DNA from 3 places in the Kitasatospora setae KM-6054 genome. Region 3 is predicted to be linked to each of the others. Evidence: riboswitches for the same ligand, from Rfam matches in the RefSeq annotation. Region 3 holds a riboswitch; each other region holds the start of a gene.
The links. A riboswitch is a leader RNA that binds a small molecule or an ion and turns the genes downstream of it on or off. The one in region 3 is predicted to bind cobalamin.

Region 1: linked by a shared signal. The riboswitch ahead of KSE_RS24310 (ribonucleoside-diphosphate reductase subunit alpha) and the one ahead of KSE_RS27905 (cobalamin biosynthesis protein) in region 3 are both predicted to bind cobalamin.
Region 2: linked by a shared signal. The riboswitch ahead of nicT (Nickel transporter NicT) and the one ahead of KSE_RS27905 (cobalamin biosynthesis protein) in region 3 are both predicted to bind cobalamin.

The regions. Positions count from the first base shown of each region.
Region 1 covers NC_016109.1:5,447,911-5,455,249, reverse strand. Annotated here, with positions in the region: gene mctP (monocarboxylate uptake permease MctP) at 1-190, shown strand, start outside; gene KSE_RS24325 (histidine phosphatase family protein) at 355-1,113, shown strand; gene KSE_RS24320 (helix-turn-helix domain-containing protein) at 1,219-2,190, opposite strand; gene KSE_RS24315 (GNAT family N-acetyltransferase) at 2,460-2,954, shown strand; cobalamin riboswitch at 3,058-3,184, shown strand; gene KSE_RS24310 (ribonucleoside-diphosphate reductase subunit alpha) at 3,361-5,775, shown strand; gene KSE_RS24305 (ribonucleotide-diphosphate reductase subunit beta) at 5,775-6,794, shown strand; gene KSE_RS24300 (acyltransferase family protein) at 6,893-7,339, shown strand, end outside.
Region 2 covers NC_016109.1:1,556,625-1,563,963, reverse strand. Annotated here, with positions in the region: gene aroB (3-dehydroquinate synthase) at 1-17, shown strand, start outside; gene aroQ (type II 3-dehydroquinate dehydratase) at 14-457, shown strand; gene KSE_RS06840 (AAA family ATPase) at 532-1,398, shown strand; gene KSE_RS06835 (SDR family oxidoreductase) at 1,451-2,353, opposite strand; gene KSE_RS06830 (helix-turn-helix domain-containing protein) at 2,446-3,012, shown strand; gene KSE_RS06825 (DUF6924 domain-containing protein) at 3,022-3,306, shown strand; gene KSE_RS06820 (Fpg/Nei family DNA glycosylase) at 3,378-4,184, shown strand; gene KSE_RS06815 (DUF6445 family protein) at 4,270-4,962, shown strand; cobalamin riboswitch at 5,046-5,256, shown strand; gene nicT (Nickel transporter NicT) at 5,287-6,408, shown strand; gene KSE_RS06805 (DMT family transporter) at 6,429-7,274, opposite strand.
Region 3 covers NC_016109.1:6,302,966-6,310,304, reverse strand. Annotated here, with positions in the region: gene KSE_RS27915 (hypothetical protein) at 1-1,079, opposite strand, end outside; gene KSE_RS27910 (alpha/beta hydrolase family protein) at 1,482-2,606, opposite strand; cobalamin riboswitch at 2,821-2,950, shown strand; gene KSE_RS27905 (cobalamin biosynthesis protein) at 2,982-3,938, shown strand; gene KSE_RS27900 (cobyric acid synthase) at 4,033-5,583, shown strand; gene KSE_RS27895 (putative cobaltochelatase) at 5,619-7,339, shown strand, end outside.

The DNA.
Region 1 (7,339 bases), 860 kb from region 3:
GATCGGCCAGACCGGCTACATCGGCCTGACCGCGTTCGTGCTGAACGCGGTGGTGGCGGTGGTCCTGACACTGGTGCTGCGGGCCCTGAAGGCCCCGGAGGGCGCCGACGAGACGGCGCGGGCCGACTACTCCGCCGAGGCCGGCGACGAGGCGCTGGAGCACGCTCCGCAGCCCGCGGCGGCGCACTGACGCACCGGGGGCGCACACCGTGCGTCCGTGCGCCCTCTGGTCGCGCCGTTGCCCCGATCGACACCGGGGTGACGGCGCGATCGTCTGTTATGACCGGCCGTTCGGCGGAGAGACCGGGAGAGACGACACACCGCACGCGCCGACGACCACCGGGAGCCACCGCCATGACCGACCTGAGCACGCTGCGCAACGGGCACCGGCCGGAGGCGGAGCGGCCGGAGCCGCCGCTCCGCCTGCCCTCGGTGCTGATCGCCACCCGGCACGGCGAGTCGACCGCCAACGTGGAGTTCCGGCAGGCGGACGCCAGCGGGGCGCTCGCCGTCCCGATCACCTGCCGGGACGCCGACATCCCGCTCTCCCTGCACGGCCAGGACCAGGCCCGCGACCTGGGCCGCTGGTGGGCCGAACGGCCGCCCGCCGACCGGCCGCGCTCGGTCTGGTGCTCGCCGTACGTGCGCACCGCCGAGACCGCCCGGATCGCGCTCGCCCAGGCGTCCGGCCTCGGCGCCGTCCCGGTCGGCCTGGCGGTGCGCTACGACGAGCGGCTGCGCGACCGCGAGCTGGGCGTGCTGGAGATGCTCACCAAGGCCGCGATCGAGCGCGACCACCCCGCCGAGGCGGCCCGCCGGCGGCGGATGGGCGAGCTGTACTACCGGCCGCCGGGCGGCGAGTCCTGGCTGGACGTGGCGCTGCGGGTCCGCGGCCTGCTGCGCGACCTGGGCGAGGAGGAGGCGGGCCGGCCGGTGCTGGTGGTCGCGCACGACTGCACGGTGCTGATGCTGCGGCACGTGCTGGACCGGCTCACCGAGGACGAGCTGCTGGCGCTGGACCCGGTGGCGAACTGCTCGGCCAGCGTCTGGCGGGCCGACGGGGGGCGGCTGCGCCCGTCCAGCTGGAACCAGACCGGCCACCTGACGTCCTGAGCCCTGCCCGTCCTGCCGCCCTGCCTGTCCTGCCGCCCTGCCTGTCCTGCCGCCCTGCCTGTCCTGCCGCCCTGCCCGCCCTGCCGCCCTGAGCCCGGGCCCCCGCTACGCCCCGGCGGCCCGTCCCGGGCCGCCGAACGCCCGCCGGTAGGCCAGCGGGGTGGTGCCGAGCCGGCGGCCGAAGTGGTGCCGGAGCGCGGCGGCGTTGCCGAAGCCGCAGCGGGCGGCGACCGCGTCGACGCTCTCGCCGGTGGACTCCAGCAGGTGCTGGGCGAACAGCACCCGCTGGCCGGTGAGCCAGCGGTGCGGGGTGGTGCCGGTCTCCTGCCGGAAGCGGCGGGCGAAGGTCCGGGGCGACATGTGGGCGAGCCGGGCGAGCTGGTCGACGCCGGTCTCCCGGTCGAGGTGGCGGCGCATCCACTCCAGCACGGCGGTCAGCGCGTCGCCCTCGCACTCGGGCAGCGGCCGGTTGATGAACTGGGCCTGGCCGCCGTCCCGGTGCGGGGCGACGACCATCCGGCGGGCGATCGCCCGGGCCACCTCGGCGCCCTGGACCTTGCGGACCAGGTGCAGGCAGGCGTCGATGCCGGCGGCGGTGCCGGCCGAGGTGATCACCGGGTCGTCGTCGACGTACAGCACGTCGGGTTCGACGGTGGTCAGCGGGAAGCGCTCGGCCATCAGCTCGGCGTACTGCCAGTGGGTGGTGCAGCGCCGGCCGTCGAGCAGGCCGGCGGCGCCGAGCAGGAAGCTGCCGGAGCAGATCGACAGCAGGTGGGCGCCGCGGTCGTGGGCGGCCCGCAGCGCGGCGAGCAGCGGTTCGGGGTAGTGGGCGCGGATGCCGGTGGCGGTGGCGATGACCAGGTCGGCGTCGGCGAGCCGCTCGGGCCCGTGCGGGACGTCGACGGTGAAGCCGGCGTGGGTGCGCATCGGCCCCGGCCGGTCGCCGACCAGGGCGAAGTCGTAGACCGGCAGGCCGGAGGCGCTCCGGTCGAGGCCGAACACCTCGCAGGCCACGCCCAGTTCGAAGGGGTGGATCTCTTCGAGGACCACCACGGCGACGTTGTCGAGCTTCCGCATCGGTCCAGGATGGCAGTGGCAGGATTTCGTGGCAATGGTGCGTTCCTGCCACTCGTCGGCCGGGGGCCGGGGGCGGAGAGTGGAGGCATGACCACCGCACTCGCCCTGCTGGGCCTCCTCGGCGGTTTCGGCCTCATCGGCGCCCTGGTCGGCCGCGACCTGGAGCGCCACGGCCGGACCGGCCGCGACACCGTCCACCGCCCGACCGGCTACCCCTTCGACCCGGACCTGGCCGACCCGCGCCGCCGCCGGTCCGGCACACTGTCCGGATGCAGCCTCCGATCGTCCGCCGCGCCCTCGTCCACGACCTCGCCGGTGCCGGGGAGGTCAGCGTCGCGGCCTTCGTCGGCGACGGCCACACCCGTCCCGACTCGCCGTACGTCGAGCTCCTCCGCGACGCCGCCCGGCGCGACCGGGAGGCCGAGCTCCTGGTCGCCGTCGACGGTTCCGGAGCCGTGCTCGGCTGCGTGACCTTCGCGCCCGGCGGCACCCCGTGGGCGGACACCGCCGGGCCCGGCGAGGGCGAGATACGGATGCTCGCGGTCGGGCCGGCGGCCCGCGGCCGGGGCGTCGGCCGGGCCCTGGTGGAGGCGTCGATCGCCCGCAGCCGGGAACTCGGGCTGGGCGGGATGGCGTTCTCCACCCGTCCGGCGATGACCGCCGCGCACCGGATCTACGAGGCCCTGGGCTTCGTCCGGACGCCCGAGCGGGACTGGTCGCCGGTGCCCGGCACCGACCTGATGGTCTACACGATGCGGTTCTGAGGCGGTTCCGAGGCGGCTCCGGCGCCGTTTTCGTTGTCTACGCGCGGCGCCACCGCCGCGACACGCGCTACTACATCTGGTGCTTCCAGATCCAGCCACCACAACATGTATGCTCACTCTCGCTGTCGACGCAGGGGAACCCGGTGAAAGTCCGGGGCTGCCCCGCAACGGTGAGCGGGCTGTAGCGACGCCCGCGCAGTCCGAGGACCTGCCGACGGTGTGCGACACGGCATCCCCGCAGACGCCTTGTGCAGCACAGCTTTGCCGTCCGGTCTCGCGGGCGGACCGGGGGTGGGTCTTCGCGCGCCGGAACGCGTTCTCGTTCCCCCGTGCCGCCTTCCCCTGGCCGCGTGCGGTCCCGGACACCCCGAGCCACGTCCGCCGCCGCCACAGGAGAGAGTGCGCCTTGACCGTCGCCGCCTCAGTCACCCTGCCGTCCCAGGGATCCGCCGACGCCTTCACCGACCCCGGTGCGGCGTTGCTCCGGCTGCTCACCGACCGCAGCACCGACCTCCCCCAGGTGGACCCCGGCCACGTCGCCGCCGCCGCCCTGCGCGGCCGGCACGCCGGTTCGGACTTCGCCGAGCTCCGCGGGCTGGCCGTCGAGGCCGCCGCGTCGATGATCGCCGAGGACCCGCAGTACTCGAAGCTGGCCGCCCGCCTGCTGGCGCTGGAGATCCGCGACGAGGCCGCCACCCAGCAGGTCACCTCGTTCTCCTCCTCGGTGGCCGTGGGCCACGCCGAGGGCCTGATCGGCGACGCGACCGCCGCCTTCGTGGCCGCGCACGCCGACCTGTTCGACTCGCTGGTGGACGAGGCGGGCGACGACCGCTTCGAGTACTTCGGCCTGCGCACCGTGCAGTCCCGCTACCTGCTGCGCCACCCGATCACCCGCAAGGTGGTCGAGACCCCGCAGCACTTCCTGCTCCGGGTGGCGGCGGGCCTGGCGGTCGGCACCTCCGAGGAGTCGGTGCGCGAGGTCGCCGAGCTGTACACCCTGATGAGCCGGCTGGAGTACCTGACCAGCTCGCCGACGCTGTTCAACTCCGGCACCCGGCACCCGCAGATGTCCTCCTGCTACCTGCTGGACTCGCCGCTGGACAACCTGGACTCGATCTACAACCGGTACGCGCAGATCGCCCGGCTGTCCAAGCACGCCGGCGGCATCGGCCTGTCCTACTCGCGGATCCGCTCGCGCGGCTCGCTGATCCGCGGCACCAACGGCCAGTCGAACGGCATCGTCCCGTTCCTGCGCACCCTGGACTCCTCCGTGGCGGCGGTCAACCAGGGCGGTCGGCGCAAGGGCGCGGCCTGCGTGTACCTGGAGACCTGGCACGCCGACATCGAGGAGTTCCTGGAGCTCCGCGACAACACCGGCGAGGAGGCCCGGCGCACCCACAACCTGAACCTGGCGCACTGGATCCCGGACGAGTTCATGCGCCGGGTGAACGCCAACGCCGACTGGTCGCTGTTCTCCCCGGCGGACGTGCCGGAGCTGGTCGACCTGTGGGGCGCCGACTTCGACGAGGCGTACGTGAAGGCCGAGCTGGCGGGCAAGGCCGTGCGCACCATCCCCGCGCAGACCCTGTACGCCCGGATGATGCGCACCCTGGCGCAGACCGGCAACGGCTGGATGACCTTCAAGGACGCCTCCAACCGGGCCGCCAACCAGACCGCGCTGCCGGGCCGCACGGTGCACTCCTCGAACCTGTGCACCGAGATCCTGGAGGTCACCGACGACTCCGAGACCGCGGTCTGCAACCTCGGCTCGGTCAACCTGGGCGCGCACGTCGCCCCCGGCGCCACCGCCGCCGACCTGCTGAACGCGATGGACTGGGACCGCCTGGACGCCACCGTCCGCACCGCGGTGACCTTCCTCGACCGCGTGATCGACATCAACTTCTACCCGACCACCGAGGCCGGGACGTCCAACTCCCGCTGGCGCCCGGTCGGCCTGGGCGTGATGGGCCTGCAGGACGTCTTCTTCCAGCTGCGGATCGACTTCGACTCCGCCGAGGCGGTCGCCCTCTCCACCCTGATCGCCGAGCGGATCATGCTCACCGCGTACGAGCGCTCCGCCGACCTGGCCGAGCGGTTCGGCCGGCACGAGGCGTACGGCGAGACCCGGGCGGCCCGCGGCCAGCTGCACGTCGACCACTTCGGCGCGGCGAACCCGCAGTGGACCGAGCGCTGGGACGCGCTGCGCGCCCGGATCGCCGAGGTCGGCCTGCGCAACTCGCTGCTGCTGGCGATCGCCCCGACCGCGACCATCGCGTCCATCGCCGGCGTGTACGAGTGCATCGAGCCGCAGGTCTCCAACCTGTTCAAGCGCGAGACCCTCTCCGGCGAGTTCCTCCAGGTCAACCCGTACCTGGTGCGCGAGCTCAAGGAGCTCGGCGTCTGGGACCAGCAGACCCGGGACGCGCTGCGCGACGCCAACGGCTCCATCCAGGAGTTCAACTGGCTGCCGCAGGAGGTCCGTTCGCTGTACCGCACGGCGTGGGAGCTGCCGCAGCGGGCGCTGATCGACCTGGCCGCCGCGCGCCAGCCCTACATCGACCAGAGCCAGTCGCTGAACCTGTTCATGGCGGCGCCGACCATCGGCAAGCTCTCCTCGATGTACTCGTACGCCTGGAAGGTCGGTCTGAAGACCACCTACTACCTGCGCTCCCGCCCGGCGACCCGGATCGCCCAGGCCGCGCCCGGCGCCGCCCGCACCGCCGCCCCCGTCCCGGTGCAGACCCCCACCCTCTCCCAGGCCGAGCAGGACGCCATCGCCTGCTCGCTGGAGAACCCCGAGTCCTGCGAGGCCTGCCAGTAATGAGCACCGAAGACCGCAAGAAGATGCTGCTCGACCCGGGCTTCGAGCTGACCCTGCGCCCGATGCGCTACCCGTCGTTCTACGACCGGTACCGGGACGCGATCAAGAACACCTGGACCGTGGAGGAGGTGGACCTGCACTCCGACGTCGCCGACCTCGCCAAGCTCTCCGAGGGCGAGCGGCACATGATCGGCCGGCTGGTCGCGTTCTTCGCCACCGGTGACTCGATCGTCTCCAACAACGTGGTGCTGAGCCTCTACAAGCACATCAACTCCCCCGAGGCCCGGCTCTACCTGTCGCGGCAGCTGTTCGAGGAGGCCGTGCACGTCCAGTTCTACCTGACGCTGCTGGACACCTACCTGCCCGACCCGGAGGACCGCAACGCCGCCTTCGCCGCGGTGGAGAACATCCCCTCCATCGCGCAGAAGGCCCAGTTCTGCTTCAAGTACATGAACGCGGTCGACCACATCGACTCGCTCCGGTCCAAGGAGGACCGCCGGGCCTTCCTGCTCAACCTGATCTGCTTCGCGGCCTGCGTCGAGGGCCTGTTCTTCTACGGCGCGTTCGCCTACGTGTACTGGTTCCGCAGCCGCGGCCTGCTGCACGGCCTGGCCACCGGCACCAACTGGGTGTTCCGCGACGAGTCGATGCACATGGACTTCGCGTTCTCCGTGGTCGACACCGTCCGCGAGGAGGAGCCCGACCTCTTCGACGACAAGATGGCCCGGCAGGTCACCGAGATGCTGGAGGAGGCCGTCGAGGCCGAGCTCCAGTTCGCCCGCGACCTGTGCGGCGAGGGCCTGCCCGGCATGAACACCGAGTCGATGCGCGAGTACCTGCAGGCCGTCGCCGACCAGCGCCTCGCCCGCCTCGGCCTGCCGATCCGGTACGGCTCGACCAACCCGTTCGGCTTCATGGAGCTGCAGAACGTCCAGGAGCTGACCAACTTCTTCGAGCGCCGGGTCTCCGCCTACCAGATCGCCGTCGAGGGCTCGGTCTCCTTCGACGACGACTTCTAGGCCGCCCCGCACTGCTGCGCCGAATGTCCGGCCCCGTATCCTACGGGGCCGGACATTCGGCGTCGTACGCCTCCACTCCTCATCGATCCGAGGACCCCATGAGCAGCACCAGCACCACCACGCCGGCGGCCCACCCCCGGCTGCCCTCGCAGGCCGACGGGGCGCCCGGGGCCCGGGGGCCGCGACGCCCCCGGCTGTACGTCCTGGACGGCCTGCGGCTGCTGGCGGCACTGGCCGTGGTGCTCTACCACTACACCGGACAGGACCGCGAGCTGGCGGTCTGGGGCGACAAGGCCGCGCACTTCATGCCCCGGCTGCACGCCCTGACCATGTACGGCTGGGCCGGGGTCGAGTTCTTCTTCCTGATCAGCGGCTTCGTGGTCTGCATGTCCTGCTGGGGCCGGTCGCTCGGCGACTTCGCCACCTCCCGGATCACCCGGCTCTTCCCCGCCTACTGGTTCGCCGTGCTGGCCACCGCCGCCGCGCTGTTCGCCGTCCGGCCGCCGTGGGCCGCGCGGATCACCGCGGAGTCCTACCCCAACGTC
Region 2 (7,339 bases), 4.7 Mb from region 3:
GGGAGGTCTCCGGATGAGCACCCGCGTCCTCGTCCTGAACGGCCCCAACCTGGGCCGGCTGGGCTCCCGCGAGCCCGACGTGTACGGCTCCACCTCGTACGCCGGACTGGTCGCGCGGTGCGCCCAGCTCGGCGCCGAACTCGGCCTCGACGTCGAGGTGCGGGAGACCAACTCCGAGGCGGAGATGGTCGGTTGGCTGCACGAGGCGGCCGACGCCAAGACCCCCGTGGTGATCAACCCCGGCGCGTTCACGCACTACTCGTACGCGATGCGGGACGCCGCGGCGCAGCGCACCGCGCCGCTGGTCGAGGTGCACATCTCCAACCCGTACACCCGCGAGACCTTCCGGCACACCTCGGTCATCGCCGCCGTCGCCTCCGGCACCATCGCCGGCTTCGGCCTCGGCTCGTACGAACTCGCGCTGCGCGCCCTCGCCGAGCAGCTCACCGCCCGCTGAGCGGTGCCCCGGCCCGGTGGCGGACTTGTGCCCGCCACCGGGCCGACGTGTACATTCGGCGCAGGGAGGTGACGGTGAGCCAGTACGCGCAGAACCAGCACGCGGGGGGCCAGGTGCCGCCCCGGCCGGCCGCGTCCCCGCAGCCCGCGGGCCCGCCGCCGACGGGCCCTCAACCGCCTTACCACGGCGGCACCCAGGCGATCCCGACGCTCGGGCCGACCGCCCCCAGGACGGACCGGCCGACCGTCCCGCTGAAGGCCGTCGGACCGGTCGCCCCCGGCGGCACCGGCCACTTCCTGCTCCCCGCCGGAGGAACCGTCCAACTCCCCGCCGCGCCGCCCCCGCAACCCGCGTTCCCGGCCCCGCAGCCCGGCTTCCCGGGCCCGCCGCCGCTCGGCCCGCTCGCCGTCCTGCTGATCGGCCCGGCCGGCGCCGGCAAGACCACCGTCGCCCGGTACTGGGCCGAGCGCCGTCCTACCCCCACCGCGCACATCAGCCTCGACGACGTCCGCGAGTGGGTCCAGGCCGGCTTCGCCAACCCGCAGTCCGGCTGGAACACCGCCTCCGAGGCCCAGTACCGGCTGGCCCGCCGCACCTGCGGCTTCGCCTGCCGCAACTACCTCGCCAACGGCATCTCCTGCATCATCGACGACGCCGTCTTCCCCGACCGCCCCGCGATCGGCCTCGGCGGCTGGAAGCGCCACATCGGCCCCGGCATGATCCCCGTCGTCCTGCTCCCCGGCCTCGACCGGGTCCTCACCCGCAACGCCGAACGCTCCGGCAACCGCCGCCTCTCCGACGACGAGGTCGCCCGCATCCACGGCCGGATGGCCGGCTGGCGCACCTCGGGCCTCCCGATCATCGACAACTCCAACCTGAGCGTGCCGGAGACGGCGGCGGCGCTGGACCGGGCGGTCATGAGCCGGCTGCAGGCGCGCTGAGGTCGCGCCGCGGGGCGGGCGGGGCGCGTGGGTCCCGCCGCCCGGGGTGCGGTCAGTCCTCGGTGAAGTAGTGGTCCTGGGCGAGGTCGTCGAGCAGGCCCGGGTGGGTCGGGTGCCAGTCCAGGAGGGCGCGGGTGGCAGCGGCGGAGGCGGGCAGGTCGAGCGGGACGACGCGGGCGAGGAAGCCGAAGTGCTCCTCGGCCCGGGCGGCGTCGACGGGGGCGGTGGGGAGGCCGAGGCGGGTGCCGACGCGTTCGGCGATCGCGCGGAAGGGGACGCCCTCGTCGGCGACGGCGTGCAGGCGGGTGCCGGCCGGGGCGTGTTCGAGGGCGAGGCGGTAGAGCCGGGCGGCGTCGCGGGTGTGGACGGCGGGCCAGTGGTTGGCGCCGTCGCCGAGGTAGCCGGAGACGCCGGTCGCGCGGGCGGTGCGGATCAGGATGGGGACGAAGCCGTGCCGGTCGAGCGGGCTGTGCACGACCGGGGGCAGCCGGACGACGGAGCTGCGCACGCCGTCGGCGGCCGCGTCGACCAGGGCCCGTTCGGCTTCGGTGCGCGGGGCGCCCGGGGCGACCCGGGACTCCAGGGCGGGCTGCCCGGGGGCGCCGCCCGCGGCGGTGCCCCCGGTGCCGACCAGCGGCTTGCCGGTGCCCGCGAGGGCTTCGACCAGGGCCCGGACGGCCTTCAGGTCGTCGGCCATGGCGCCCGCGTAGTCGCCGCCGAGCATCACCTCGTGCTTGAAGGCGAGGTGGACGACGCCGTCGGCGGCCGAGGCGGCGGCCCGCAGGCCGTCGAGGTCGTCGAGGTCGCCGCGCCGGACGTCCGCGCCGAGGGCGGTGAGCGCGGCGGCGGAGGCGTCGGAGCGGGCGAGGCCGGTGACGCGGTGGCCGGCGGCGAGCAGGTCGGGGACGAGGGCGGAGCCGAGGTGGCCGGTGGCTCCGGTGACGAGGACGCGCATGGGTGGACCTCCGGTTGATGAGACCTTGTCCCGTCACCATAGCCCGCCGGGGCCGGTGACGCGACCAAGTCCCGTCGCGTAGAATCCGGACCATGGCCAGATGGGACCCGAACGCCCGCGAGCGGCTGGTGCGCGCCGCGCTCGACCTCTTCGTCCGCCAGGGCTACGACCGCACCACCGTCGCCGAGATCGCCGAACGGGCCGGCCTGGCCAAGAGCACCTTCTTCCGGCACTTCGCGGACAAGCGCGAGGTGCTCTCCGGCGGCGACGCGCTGGCCCGGCTGTTCGCCGGCGCGGTCGCCGCCGCCCCGCCCGGGGCCGGGCCGCTGGAGGCCGCCGGGGCCGCGCTGGCCGCCGCCGGGGAGCACGCGTTCACCGCCGAGCGGTACCCGACCGTCCGCGAGCGCCAACAGGTGGTCGCCGCCAACCCCGAGCTCACCGAGCGCGAACTCCTCAAGCGCGAGGCCCTCGCCACCGCCCTGGCCGACGCGCTGCGCGAGCGCGGCGTCCCCGATCCGGCCGCCGTCCTCACCGCCGCGCTCACCCTGCTCGCCCTGGGCGCCGCCCTGGCCCGCTGGACCGACCGCCCGGGCCTGGACTTCGCCGCGCTGGCCCGCGAGGAACTCACCGCCCTGCGCGACACCGCCGCCACCCTCTGAGGAGCCCCCGTGCGCCCGCCCGTCGCCGACGTCGGCGAGCACGACGCCCTGATCGACCGCACCGCGCTGGCCGGCCCCGGCCACCCGCTGCTCGCCGTCACCACGCTGCGCCCCGAGGACTGCGCGGAGCCCGCGTGGTACGAGCAGGAGACCGCGTACGGCACCGAGTTCCGCGCCCCGGCGGCGGCCGTCGAGGAGATCAACGCCAACCTGTCGATCGGCAACCTCGGCTTCGAGGAGTTCGCCGCCGCCGCGCACCGCGACCCCGAGGGCCGGTACCGGCCGGGCGCCTGAGGCCGGGCCCGTCCGTCCGGCCTGGGAGAATGGACCCCTCGCCGACCACCACGACCGAGGAGTTGACGCCGGTGCCCGAGGGGCATGTGATCCACCGCCTGGCCGGGGAGCACGACGAACTGTTCGGCGGCCGCCCGGTGCGGGCGTCCAGCCCGCAGGGGCGGTTCGCCGAGGGGGCCGCGCTGATCGACGGGCGGGTGCTGGACGAGGCGCAGGCGCACGGCAAGCACCTGTTCCTCGGCTTCGGCGAGCACTGGCTGCACGTGCACCTCGGCCTGTACGGCACGTACGCCTTCGGGGCGGGCGAGCCGCCCGAACCGGTCGGGCAGGTCCGGCTGCGGATGGTGGGCGACACCGGCTACGCCGACCTGCGCGGCCCCACCGCCTGCGAGCTGCTCACCCCCGCCGAGAAGGCCGCCGTCCACGCCCGGCTGGGCCCCGACCCGCTGCGCCCCGGCGACGCGGGCGACGCGGCCTGGTGGCGGATCTCCCGCAGCGGCAGCACGATCGCCGCCCTGCTGCTGGACCAGAAGGTGCTGGCGGGCGTCGGCAACGTCTACCGCGCCGAGGTGCTGTTCCGGCTCGGGATCAGCCCGCACCGCCCCGGCCGCGCGCTCTCCCGCCCGGAGTGGGACGCGATCTGGGCCGACCTGGCCGCCCTGATGCGCGACGGCGTCGCCGCCGGCCGGATCGACACCGTCCGCCCCGAGCACACCCCCGAGGCGATGGGCCGCCCGCCCCGGGTCGACGACCACGGCGGCGAGGTGTACGTCTACCGCCGGTCCGACCGGCCCTGCCTGGTCTGCGGCACCCCGGTCCGCACCGAGGAGCTGGCCGCCCGGAACCTGTTCTGGTGCCCGCGCTGCCAGCGGGCGTGACGCCCCGTCAGCGGGTCAAGCCTTGACGCAAGGTTGACCACGCCTTGGGCGAGGGCTCCGGAACGGCGCTCCTATTGTCGGGTCCATGCCCGTGCAACCGTTCCAGGGCCCGCGCCCCACCCCGGCGCTCCCGGTCCTGCCGTACCGCAAGCCCACCAGGGGACGCGACTACTGGGTGCTGGACGACGTCCTCCCGGACCCGGACGCGGTGCGGGCCAGGCACCTGGCGCGCACCGACTGGGACGAGGGCTACCCGCACCGGCCGGAGTCCTGGCCCGGCCTGCGGGCGATGCCCGGGCTGGAACCGGACGAGCTGGCGCACGTCGAGGCGCTGGTGCGGGCGGCGACCGGGGCCGGGCGGATCTGGGCGCTGGACCAGGCCGAGGGCGGCACGTTCAACCACAACTGCGTGCAGGTGGTCGGCGCGGGGGAGTGCGAGCCGCGCCCGCACACCGACTCGCGCTCGCTCTGCCGGTACGCCGCCGTGCTCTACCTCAACCCGGCCGTGCCCAAGCGCTGCGGCACCAGCTTCCACCGGCAGAGCTTCCCCGGCGGCCGGCTCGGCGGCAACAGCGTGGTCGCCCCGCACGACAACCTGGTGGACGCCCTGGGCACCCGCTTCGTCCCGCCGGACTCGTTCACCGAGGACCTGGCCGTGCCGCACCGCTACAACCGGCTGCTGCTCTACACCGCCAACCTGATCCACACCGCGACCGAGTACCACGGCGCGACGCTGGAGGAGAAGCGGATGACCTGCGTCTTCTTCTGGATGGCCTGACAGTCCGTCACCACGTTCCTGACCAGGCGTGATCTGCGCCACCCGGGCCCCGGTGCGCTCTTGCCGCCGGGCCCGGGCCGGGCCTACGGTGGGCGGGCCGTGGTGTTCGGGAAGCCGGTGCACCGCGTCCGTCACGAGAGTGTGCGGCGCGGGAGTCCGGAGCGGCCCTCGCCACTGTGATCGGGGAGTCGTCGGCTCCCACCCCGTGCCACTGGCCGCCCGCGGCCGGGAAGGCCGGGAGCCGGCGCGCAACACCCCGTCAGCCAGGAGACCGGCCACGGCATCTCACGAAGTGATCCACGAGGTGCTGGAGCGTGAACGCGGATGACCGCGCATGAGTCGACCCTGCCCGGGAACGAACCCGGGACCCCCCTGCCCGCCTTCCGCTGGCGGCGCGAGGACACCCTGCGCACGGCCGGGCTGATGGCGGTGATCCTGGTGCTGCACGCGGTGGCGTTCGGGACGCTGCTGTTCCTGGTCGCGCCGCACCACTACGCCGTCGGCACCCAGGTGTTCGGCGTCGGCCTCGGCGTCACCGCGTACACCCTGGGCATGCGGCACGCCTTCGACGCCGACCACATCGCGGTGATCGACAACACCACCCGCAAGCTGATGGCGGACGGCCGCCGCCCGGTCTCGGTGGGCTTCTGGTTCGCCCTCGGGCACTCCTCGATGGTGGTGCTGATGGCCGCCCTGGTGGCCGGCGGCGCGGCGCTGGCCGGCACCCTGATGGACGAGGACTCCGCCACCCACCAGGTGCTCGGCACCATCGGCACCACCGCGTCCGGCGCCTTCCTCTACCTGATCGCAGCGCTCAACCTGGTCGCCCTGCTGGGCATCTGGCGGGTGTTCCGGGCGATGCGGGCCGGCGAGTACGACGAGGCCGAGCTGGAGAGGCATCTGGCGGCGCGCGGTCTGCTGGCCCGGCTGCTGAACCGGGCCACCCGCTCGATCAGCCGCCCCGGCCAGATGTTCCCGGTCGGGATGGTGCTCGGCCTGGGCTTCGACACCGCCACCGAGGTCACCCTGATGGTGATGGCGGGCTCCGGCGCGGCCTCCGGCCTGCCCTGGTACGCGGTGGTCTGCCTGCCGCTGCTGTTCGCCGCCGGGATGAGCCTGTTCGACACGCTGGACGGCACGTTCATGAACTTCGCCTACCAGTGGGCGTTCGCCAACCCGGTCCGCAAGGTGTACTACAACCTGACCATCACCGGGCTGTCGATCGCGGTGGCCTTCGTGATCGGCACCATCGAGCTGGTCGCCGTGCTGCACGACAAGTTCGACCTGGCCGACCCGGTCACCGGCTGGATCGCCGGACTCAGCCTGGACAACGTCGGCTTCGTGATCGTCGGCCTGTTCGTGCTGGTCTGGGCCGCGGCGATCGGCTACTGGCGGATCGCCAAGCGCTCCCGCGCGTTCGCCGGGGCCGGCGCCGGGGCGTCCTGACGGCGGGTTCTGACGGCGGGTCAACCGGTGGCCAGGAGCAGCGTCCCGGCCACCGCGAGGCCCGCGCCCAGCACCTGCACCCGCAGCAGCCGCTCCTTCAGCAGGCCGCGCGCCATCAGCGCGGTGACCACCGGGTAGAGCGAGGCCAGCACGGCCGCGACCGCCACCGGACCCAGGTAGGAGGCGGCCGCGTACAGGCCGTTCGCGGCCACGTCGGCCACCCCGACGGCGGTCAGCGCGGGCAACTCGCGCAGGCCCGCCCGCAGTTCGAGCGGCTGCCGGCGGGCCGCGGCGGCCAGCAGCCCGGCGCCGACCGCGGTGTTGGTCAGCCGCTGCACGCACAGCGTCAGCAGCAGTGCGCCGCCCGCGCCGGCGTGCGCGACCAGCGCCAGCACCGCGCCGAAGGCGAACGCCGCGCCCAGCGTGAGCGCCAGCACCCGCCCGCCGACCGCGGGCCCGCCGCGCTGCGGGCCGCCCGCCAGGGCGACCCCGGCGACCGCCACCGCGATGCCCGACGCCTGGACGGGGCCCGGCCGTTCGCCGAGGAACAGGCCGACCCCGATCGGCACCAGCACGCCGACGGTGGCCAGCGGCGAGACCACGCCCATCGGCCCGAGCGCCAGCGCCCGGTAGAACGCCAGCAGCGCGAACGGGCCGATCGCGCCCGCCGCCACCGCGTACCAGAGGGCCGGCCCGGCCCCGGCCCAGCCGCCGCTCGCGGTCACCGCCACCGCGAGCACCGCGGCGGCCGCCGCCTGCGAGAGCACCACCACGGTCAGCGCGGGCAGCCGCCGGGTGATCGCCCCGCCGCCGTAGTCGGCGACGCCCCAGAGCAGGCTGGCGAGCAGCGCGAACGCGGCGCTCATGAGGCGGCGGGCAGGGCGTGGGGGAGGGCGGGAGGGGCGGCGGACAGCATGGTGGACTCCGCAGT
Region 3 (7,339 bases):
ACGTCGGCCGGGGAGACCCCGTCCTCGTCCAGCTGTTCGGCCAGCCAGAGCAGCGCGTAGGGGCGCAGGACGGGCTCCTCGACGGCGGCGCGCACGCCCTGCTCGGCGGTGGAGCCCGCCACCACCCGCAGCGCCTCGAAGGCCAGGCCGCGGACCAGCGCGTCCTCGCCGCGGGCGGCCTCCAGCAGTTCGGCGACCGCGCGGTCGGCCGGCCGGGCCGCGACCCAGGCCCGGAACTCGGCGCGGGCCGGGCCCGGGCTGTAGTCGGCGCAGGCGCTGAGCAGCTCGGCGGCGCTCTGCTCGATGTGGCCGGCGGCGGTCTGCGCGACGGTGCAGATCTCCTCCAGCTTGGCCCGGACGGCCCAGTGGCCGAGCGGGGAGAGCTCGGCGGCCTCGTCGCGGCGGCCGAGCGCGCCGACGGCGGCCAGGCCGTCGAGCATCCAGTCAAGGACGGCGGCGACGTCGGCGGGCGAGTGCGGGGTGTCGATCTGCGGTTCGCGGCAGGTGCCGCGGACGGCGGAGACCGCGAACGCGGCGTGCGGGACGGGCGACAGCGGGAAGGTGCCGGAGCTGGGGCCGAGGCGGCGCTCGTCGAGGCCTCGGCGGAGCAGTTCGAGCAGTTCGCTGTCGGCGACCGGGCCGTCCACCAGGTGCAGGAAGGACAGCAGCTGGGGGGCCTGGTCGACGGCCTGGCCGGCCAGCTGGGCGAAGACGCCGCGCAGCGCGGCGGGCGGGACGGGGGCGAGCAGCGTCCAGGCGTCGAACAACGCGGACCAGCCGCGGATCACCGCCTCGTCGTCGTGCTCCCAGGCGTGCAGCCGCCAGCCCGGCCCGGCCCCGCCGTCGCGGAGCTCGACCAGGCCGACCAGCAGGGCCTGGCCCCAGGAGTTGGCGGCGGCGCCGACGGTCATCGCGAGGGCCCGGCCGGCGGCGCGGGCGTCCTCGGGGAGGAGCTCGCCGCGCTTGTCGACCTCGGACAGCTCGCCCGCCCAGCGGGCGACCCGCACGGCGTCGGCGAGCATCCGGCGGGCCAGCGGGGCGAGCTCGGAGGGCGCCGGGAAGCCGTCGGGGACGGGCACCCGGCCGCGTCCAGGCTTCGCGGGGACCCGGCGGCGGGGGGCGGCGGCGGGGGGGGTGCCCTCCACACGACCGACGGCCGCCGTTCCGGGCAGACGGGTCACCGTCGCACCGGTGCGGTGGGGCGGGTGCGGGGCATCACGGTCGCGCGGGTTCCGAGACGTCACGCCGTGCAGTCTTCCCCTTGTACGGGCCTTCTGTCACATCGACTGTCGACCTGTCTCGGCCCGTTGTCCGAACGCCTCGAACTGCCGGGGGACGAATCGCCGCGAAACGGTACGAAGCACTCCGTTTCTCGACGTGGACATGGCAGGCATGGTGACCACTCCGAGACGGAGACGCGGTACCCGGCGTTCCGGTTCCCGCTGCTCCGCCGCCCGAACCCGCCGTACGGGCCCGATCGCTCAGAGCAGCGGGGTGAGGAAGCGGCGCAGCGCCTCGGTGTACCCGGCCGGGTCGGCGTTCCACAGCGCGGCGTGGCCGGCCCCCGGCACCGGGTGCAGGCTGACCAGGTCGTCCCGGCCGTCGGCGAGGCGCCGGGCGGCGCTCCACGGCGCGACCGGGTCGTCCGGGCTCTGCAGCAGCAGGGCGGGGGCGGGAAGGTCGGCGCCGGAGGCGATCCGGGCGAAGTCGGCCAGGTCGACGCCGGTGCGGCCCTCGGCGGCGAGCGCGCCCAGTTCGCCCAGCGCCGGGGAGGACCAGGCCCGGCCGGTCTCCCGGCGGACCGTCTCGGTCCAGTCCAGCACCGGGGAGTCCAGCACCACCCCGGCGATCCGGTCCCGCCAGGTGGAGCGGGCGGCCGTGTGCAGGGCGATGGTCGCGCCGACCGACCAGCCGTACAGCACCACCTGCCCGGCGCCCTGGGCCAGCGCGTACCGGATCGCCACGTCGACGTCCTGCCACTCGGTCTCGCCGAAGTGGCCCAGGCCGTCGGGCGAGGCGGGCGCGCCCCGGTCGCCGCGGTAGCTGACGGCCAGCGCGGGCAGCCGCAGCGCGTGCAGCAGCGGCAGCACCGGCAGGCACTGCTCGCGGTCGGTGCCGGGGCCGTGCACCAGCAGCACCCAGGTGCCGCGGGCGCCCGCGGTGCGCCAGGCCGGCAGGTTGCCGAGGTCGGCGGCGACCGCGACGTCCGTGTAGTCCAGGCCGAGCGCGGTGCGCGGGTCGCCGCGCAGCACCCGCGCGGTGACCTCGACCGCGGTGCCGACCGCGAGGGTGCCGCCGTCGGCCCGCTCCAGCCGCCGGGTGACCCGGCCGCCGGACTCGTCGAGCACCGCGCCGACCACGGCGTGCCCGCCGCCGGGCCACTCCAGCGCGTACGTGCCGCGCCGGCGGGTCTCCGGCGTCGCGGTCAGCACCACCCGCCCCGGCCCGAGCGCGACCACCTCGACCGGCACCGGCGCCGACAGCACCTGCCCCCCGGCCCCGGGCCGCACCACCCGGTCCGACACCTTCCGGCCCAGCAGCAGGAACGCCGCCGTCCCGGTCCCTACTGCGGCGGCCGCGACGGCGGCTGCGGTTCCCCAACGCATGGCGGTCTCCCGGGTGCTGGCGGTGCTGTGCCTCCCAGTGCACCTGCCCCGGAGCCGGACGGCCATTCGGGGCCGCGATGCGGGTGACGGGCGACGGCGGCGCGGGGGCCGGGGGCGGGGGCCGGGGCGAGGGAGGGGACGAAGCGGGATGGCGACGGTGTGTGACCAAACGCTCCGTCGGGTCGGTTGACTGCCGCGAAGCGGGCGTGGTGGGATCTTCGGGCCAAACGGAGGCAAGCAGAGGAAGCCGGTGCGAGTCCGGCGCGGTCCCGCCACTGTGACCGGACACCCCGCGCGGGGGTGGCCGGAAGTCAGGAGACTCTGGCCTCCGTTCCGTCGATCCAGGGCGCGGACCCTGAGTGAGGACACGACGCCATGCGGGCTGCCCCGTACCTGGTGGGCGCGGTCGCGGGATATCTCGCGGACGCCCGGTTCGGAGACCCCCGGCGCGGACACCCCGTCGCCCTGTTCGGCGCCGCCGCGGGCCGGTTGGAGCGCCGGCTGTGGCGTGACCACCGGGGGGCGGGGGCGCTGCACGCGGCGCTCGCGGTCGGCGCGGTCGCGGGCGGGGCGGTGCTGGCCGGCCGGGCGGTGCGGCGTTCGCCGCTGGCCGGGGGGGCGCTGGCGGCCGGGGCGGTGTTCACCGTGCTCGGCGGGACGTCGCTGACCCGGGAGGCGGCCGCGATCGGCCGTTCGCTGGCGGACGGCGACCTGTCGGCGGCCCGGGAGCGGCTGCCGCACCTGTGCGGGCGCGACCCGTCCGGCCTGGACGAGGCGCAGGTGGCGCGGGCGGTGGTCGAGTCGGTCGCCGAGAACACCGCGGACGCGGTGGTGAACGCCCTGGTGTGGGGCGGTGTCGCGGGCGTGCCGGGGCTGTTGGCGTTCCGGGCGGTGAACACGCTGGACGCGATGGTGGGGCACAAGTCGGCCCGCTACCGGCGGTTCGGCTGGGCGTCGGCCCGGCTGGACGACGTCGCGGGGTGGCCGGGCGCCCGGCTGACCGCGCTGCTGACGGTCGCCGCGTCCGGCGCCCCGACCCGCGCCTGGCGGGTCTGGCGGCGGGACGGCTCCGCGCACCCGAGCCCGAACGCGGGCCAGGCGGAGGCCGCGTTCGCGGGCGCGCTGGGCGTGCGGCTGGGCGGGACGCTGCGCTACGGCGAGCGGGTCGAGCACCGGCCGGTGCTGGGCGCGGAACTGCCGCCGGTCGGCGCGGCCGACATCGCCCGGGCCTGCCGGCTGTCGCGCCGGGTCGGCGCGCTCGCGCTGGCGACGACGCTCACCGCCCGGGCGCTGGGCGGGCGGGCGCTGGGCGGGCGGGTACGGCGCGGGTGAGCCCGCTGTCGCGACCGCCCCGCCCCGGGCGGGCCTCCGGCCTGCCCGCTCCTCTTCTCCTCCTCCCGCTCCGCTTCCTCGAAGGAGTTCTGCCGTGAACGGCGCGCTGTTGGTGGCCGGTACGACCTCGGACGCGGGGAAGAGCGTGGTGACGGCGGGCATCTGCCGCTGGCTGGCCCGGCAGGGGGTGCGGGTGGCGCCGTTCAAGGCGCAGAACATGTCGTTGAACTCGTTCGTGACGGCCGACGGGGCGGAGATCGGGCGGGCGCAGGCGATGCAGGCGCAGGCGGCGGGGGTGGCGCCGGAGGCGGCGATGAACCCGGTGCTGCTGAAGCCGGGCGCGGACGGGCGCAGCCAGGTGGTGCTGCTGGGCCGGGCGGTCGCGGAGGTCGGGGCGCTGGACTACCGGGACCGCAAGCCGGTGCTGCTGGAGCGGGCGCTGGAGTGCCTGGCGGACCTGCGGTCGCGGTTCGACGTGGTGGTGTGCGAGGGCGCGGGCTCCCCGGCGGAGATCAACCTGCGGGACCGGGACATCGCCAACATGGGCCTGGCGTCGGCGGCCCGGCTGCCGGTCGTGGTGGTGGGCGACATCGACCGGGGCGGGGTGTTCGCGTCGATGTTCGGGACGCTGGCGCTGCTGTCGCCGGACGACCAGTCGCTGGTCGCCGGGTGGTTCGTCAACAAGTTCCGCGGCGACGCCCGGCTGCTGGCGCCGGGCCTGGAGATGCTGCGCGGGCTGACGGGCCGTCCGGTGCTGGGGACGTTCCCGATGCTGCCGGGCCTGTGGCTGGACGCGGAGGACTCGCTCGACCTGGCCTCGGTGGCGGCCCGCCCGTCGGCGGGCGGGCCGGTGGGGGCGCAGGTGCTGCGGGTCGCGGTGGTGCGGCTGCCGCGGCTGTCGAACTTCACGGACGTGGACGCGCTGGCGCAGGAGCCGGGCGTGCTGGTGCGCTGGGCGACCCGCCCGGAGGAGCTGGCGGACGCCGACCTGGTGGTGCTGCCGGGCACCCGGGCCACCGTCGCGGACCTGGCCTGGCTGCGGGCGCGGGGCCTGGCGGAGCCGCTGGCGGCGCGGGTCGCGGCGGGGCTGCCGGTGCTGGGGGTGTGCGGCGGCTACCAGATGCTGGGCCGGGAGATCGTGGACGCGGTGGAGTCGAAGTCGTCCGGCCCGGTGGCGGGCCTGGGGCTGCTGCCGACCCGGGTGGTGTTCGGCGCCGAGAAGGTGCTGGCCCGGCCGGCGGGCGTGGCGCTGGGCGAGCGGGTCGAGGGCTACGAGATCCACCACGGGGTGGTTGCGGTGGAGGGCGGCGAGCCGTTCGTCACCGACGACGCGGGCCGCCCGCTGGACGGCTGCCGGCTGGGCCCGGTGTGGGGCACCACCTGGCACGGGGTGCTGGAGAACGACGCGTTCCGCCGGGCCTTCCTGGCCGAGGCGGCCCGCGCGGCGGGCCGGGCGTTCGTCCCGGCGCCGGACACCTCGTTCGCCGCGGCCCGCGAGCAACAGCTCGACGCGCTGGGCGACTTGGTCGCCGAGCACGCCGACACGGACGCACTGTGGAAGCTGATCGAGAACGGGGCACCGGCGGGTCTGCCGTTCGTGCCGCCCGGGGCCCCGGCCCCGCTGGAGATGGGGAGTGCGAAGTGACCGAGGCCCGTTATCCGTTCACGGCGATCGTGGGCATGGACGACCTGCGGCTGGGGCTGTTGCTGAACGCGGTCTCGCCGGCCGTGGGCGGGGTGCTGGTGCGGGGCGAGAAGGGGACGGCGAAGTCGACGATGGTGCGGGCCCTGGCAGGGCTGCTGCCGTCGATCGCGACGGTGCCGGGGTGCCGGTTCGCCTGCGACCCGGCGGCGCCGGACCCGCAGTGCCCGGACGGGCCGCACGACGGCGGGGCGGCGGCCGAACGCCCGGCGTTCCTGGTGGAGTTGCCGGTGGGCGTCTCGGAGGACCGGGTGGTCGGCGCGCTGGACCTGGAGCGGGCGCTCGCCGAGGGCGTGCAGGCGTACGAGCCGGGGCTGCTGGCGAAGGCGCACCGCGGCGTGCTGTACATCGACGAGGTGAACCTGCTCCAGGACCACCTGGTGGACCTGCTGCTGGACGCGGCGGCGATGGGCCGCTCGTACGTGGAGCGGGAGGGCGTGTCGGTGCGGCACGCGGCCCGGTTCCTGCTGGTCGGGACGATGAACCCGGAGGAGGGTGAGCTGCGGCCGCAGCTGCTGGACCGGTTCGGCCTGACCGTGGAGATCGCGGCGACCCGGGACGCGGACGAGCGCGCCGAGGTGGTGCGCCGGCGGCTCGCGTACGACGCCGACCCGGCCGGCTTCGCCGCGCGCTGGGACGAGCGGGAGCGGGAGCTCGCCGAACGGATCACCGCCGCACGGGAGTTGCTGGCCGACGTCGAGCTGTCCGACCTGGCGCTGCGGCAGATCACGGCGGTCTGCGCGGCGTTCGAGGTGGACGGCCTGCGCGCGGACATCGTGATGGCCCGGACGGCGGTCGCGCTGGCCGCCTGGGCGGGGCGCGGCGCGGTGCTGGAGGAGGACGTCCGGACCGCCGCCCGGCTGGCGCTGCCGCACCGGCGGCGGCGCAACCCGTTCGACGCGCCGGGGCTGGACGAGGAGCAGCTGGACCGCACGCTGGCCGAGCACCAGCCGCCGGAGGACCCGGAGGACCCGGAGGGCCCGGAGGACCCGGAGGGCCCCGAGGACGACGGCCCCGGCGGCGGTCCGGACGGCGGCGGCCCGGACGGCGGCGGGGCGCCGGAGCCGGAGCCGGGTGACGGCAACGCCCCGAGCGGGGAGGCCGGTTCGGACGAGTCGCCCGCCCCGCCCCGGCAACGCCCGGGCGGGGGACGGGAGTCGGCGCCGGTCGCGGCCGATCAGCCGTACCGCACCAGGCTGTTCACGGTGGACGGGACGGGCCGGGGCGCGCAGGGCCGGCGCTCCCCCGCCGAGACGGACGCCGGGCACACCATCCGGGCCCGCCGCCCGCGCGGCCGGCTGTCCCGGCTGCACCTGAGCGCGACGCTGCGCGCGGCCGCCCCGCACCAGGTGGCGCGCGGGCGGGCCGGGCGGGCGCTGGTGCTGCGCCGGGACGACCTGCGGGAGCAGGTGCGCCGGGGCCGGGAGTCGAACCTGGTGCTGTTCGTGGTGGACGCCTCGGGTTCGATGGCGGCCAGGCAGCGGATGACGGCGGTGAAGGGCGCGGTGCTGTCCCTGCTGATGGACGCGTACCAGCGGCGCGACAAGGTCGGGCTGGTGACGTTCCGGGGCGCGGGCGCCGAGTTGGCGCTGCCGCCGACCTCCTCGGTGGAGGTGGGCGCGGCCCGGCTGGAGCAGTTGCCGACCGGCGGCCGGACGCCGCTGGAGGCGGGCCTGCTGCGGGCGCACGAGGTGCTGCG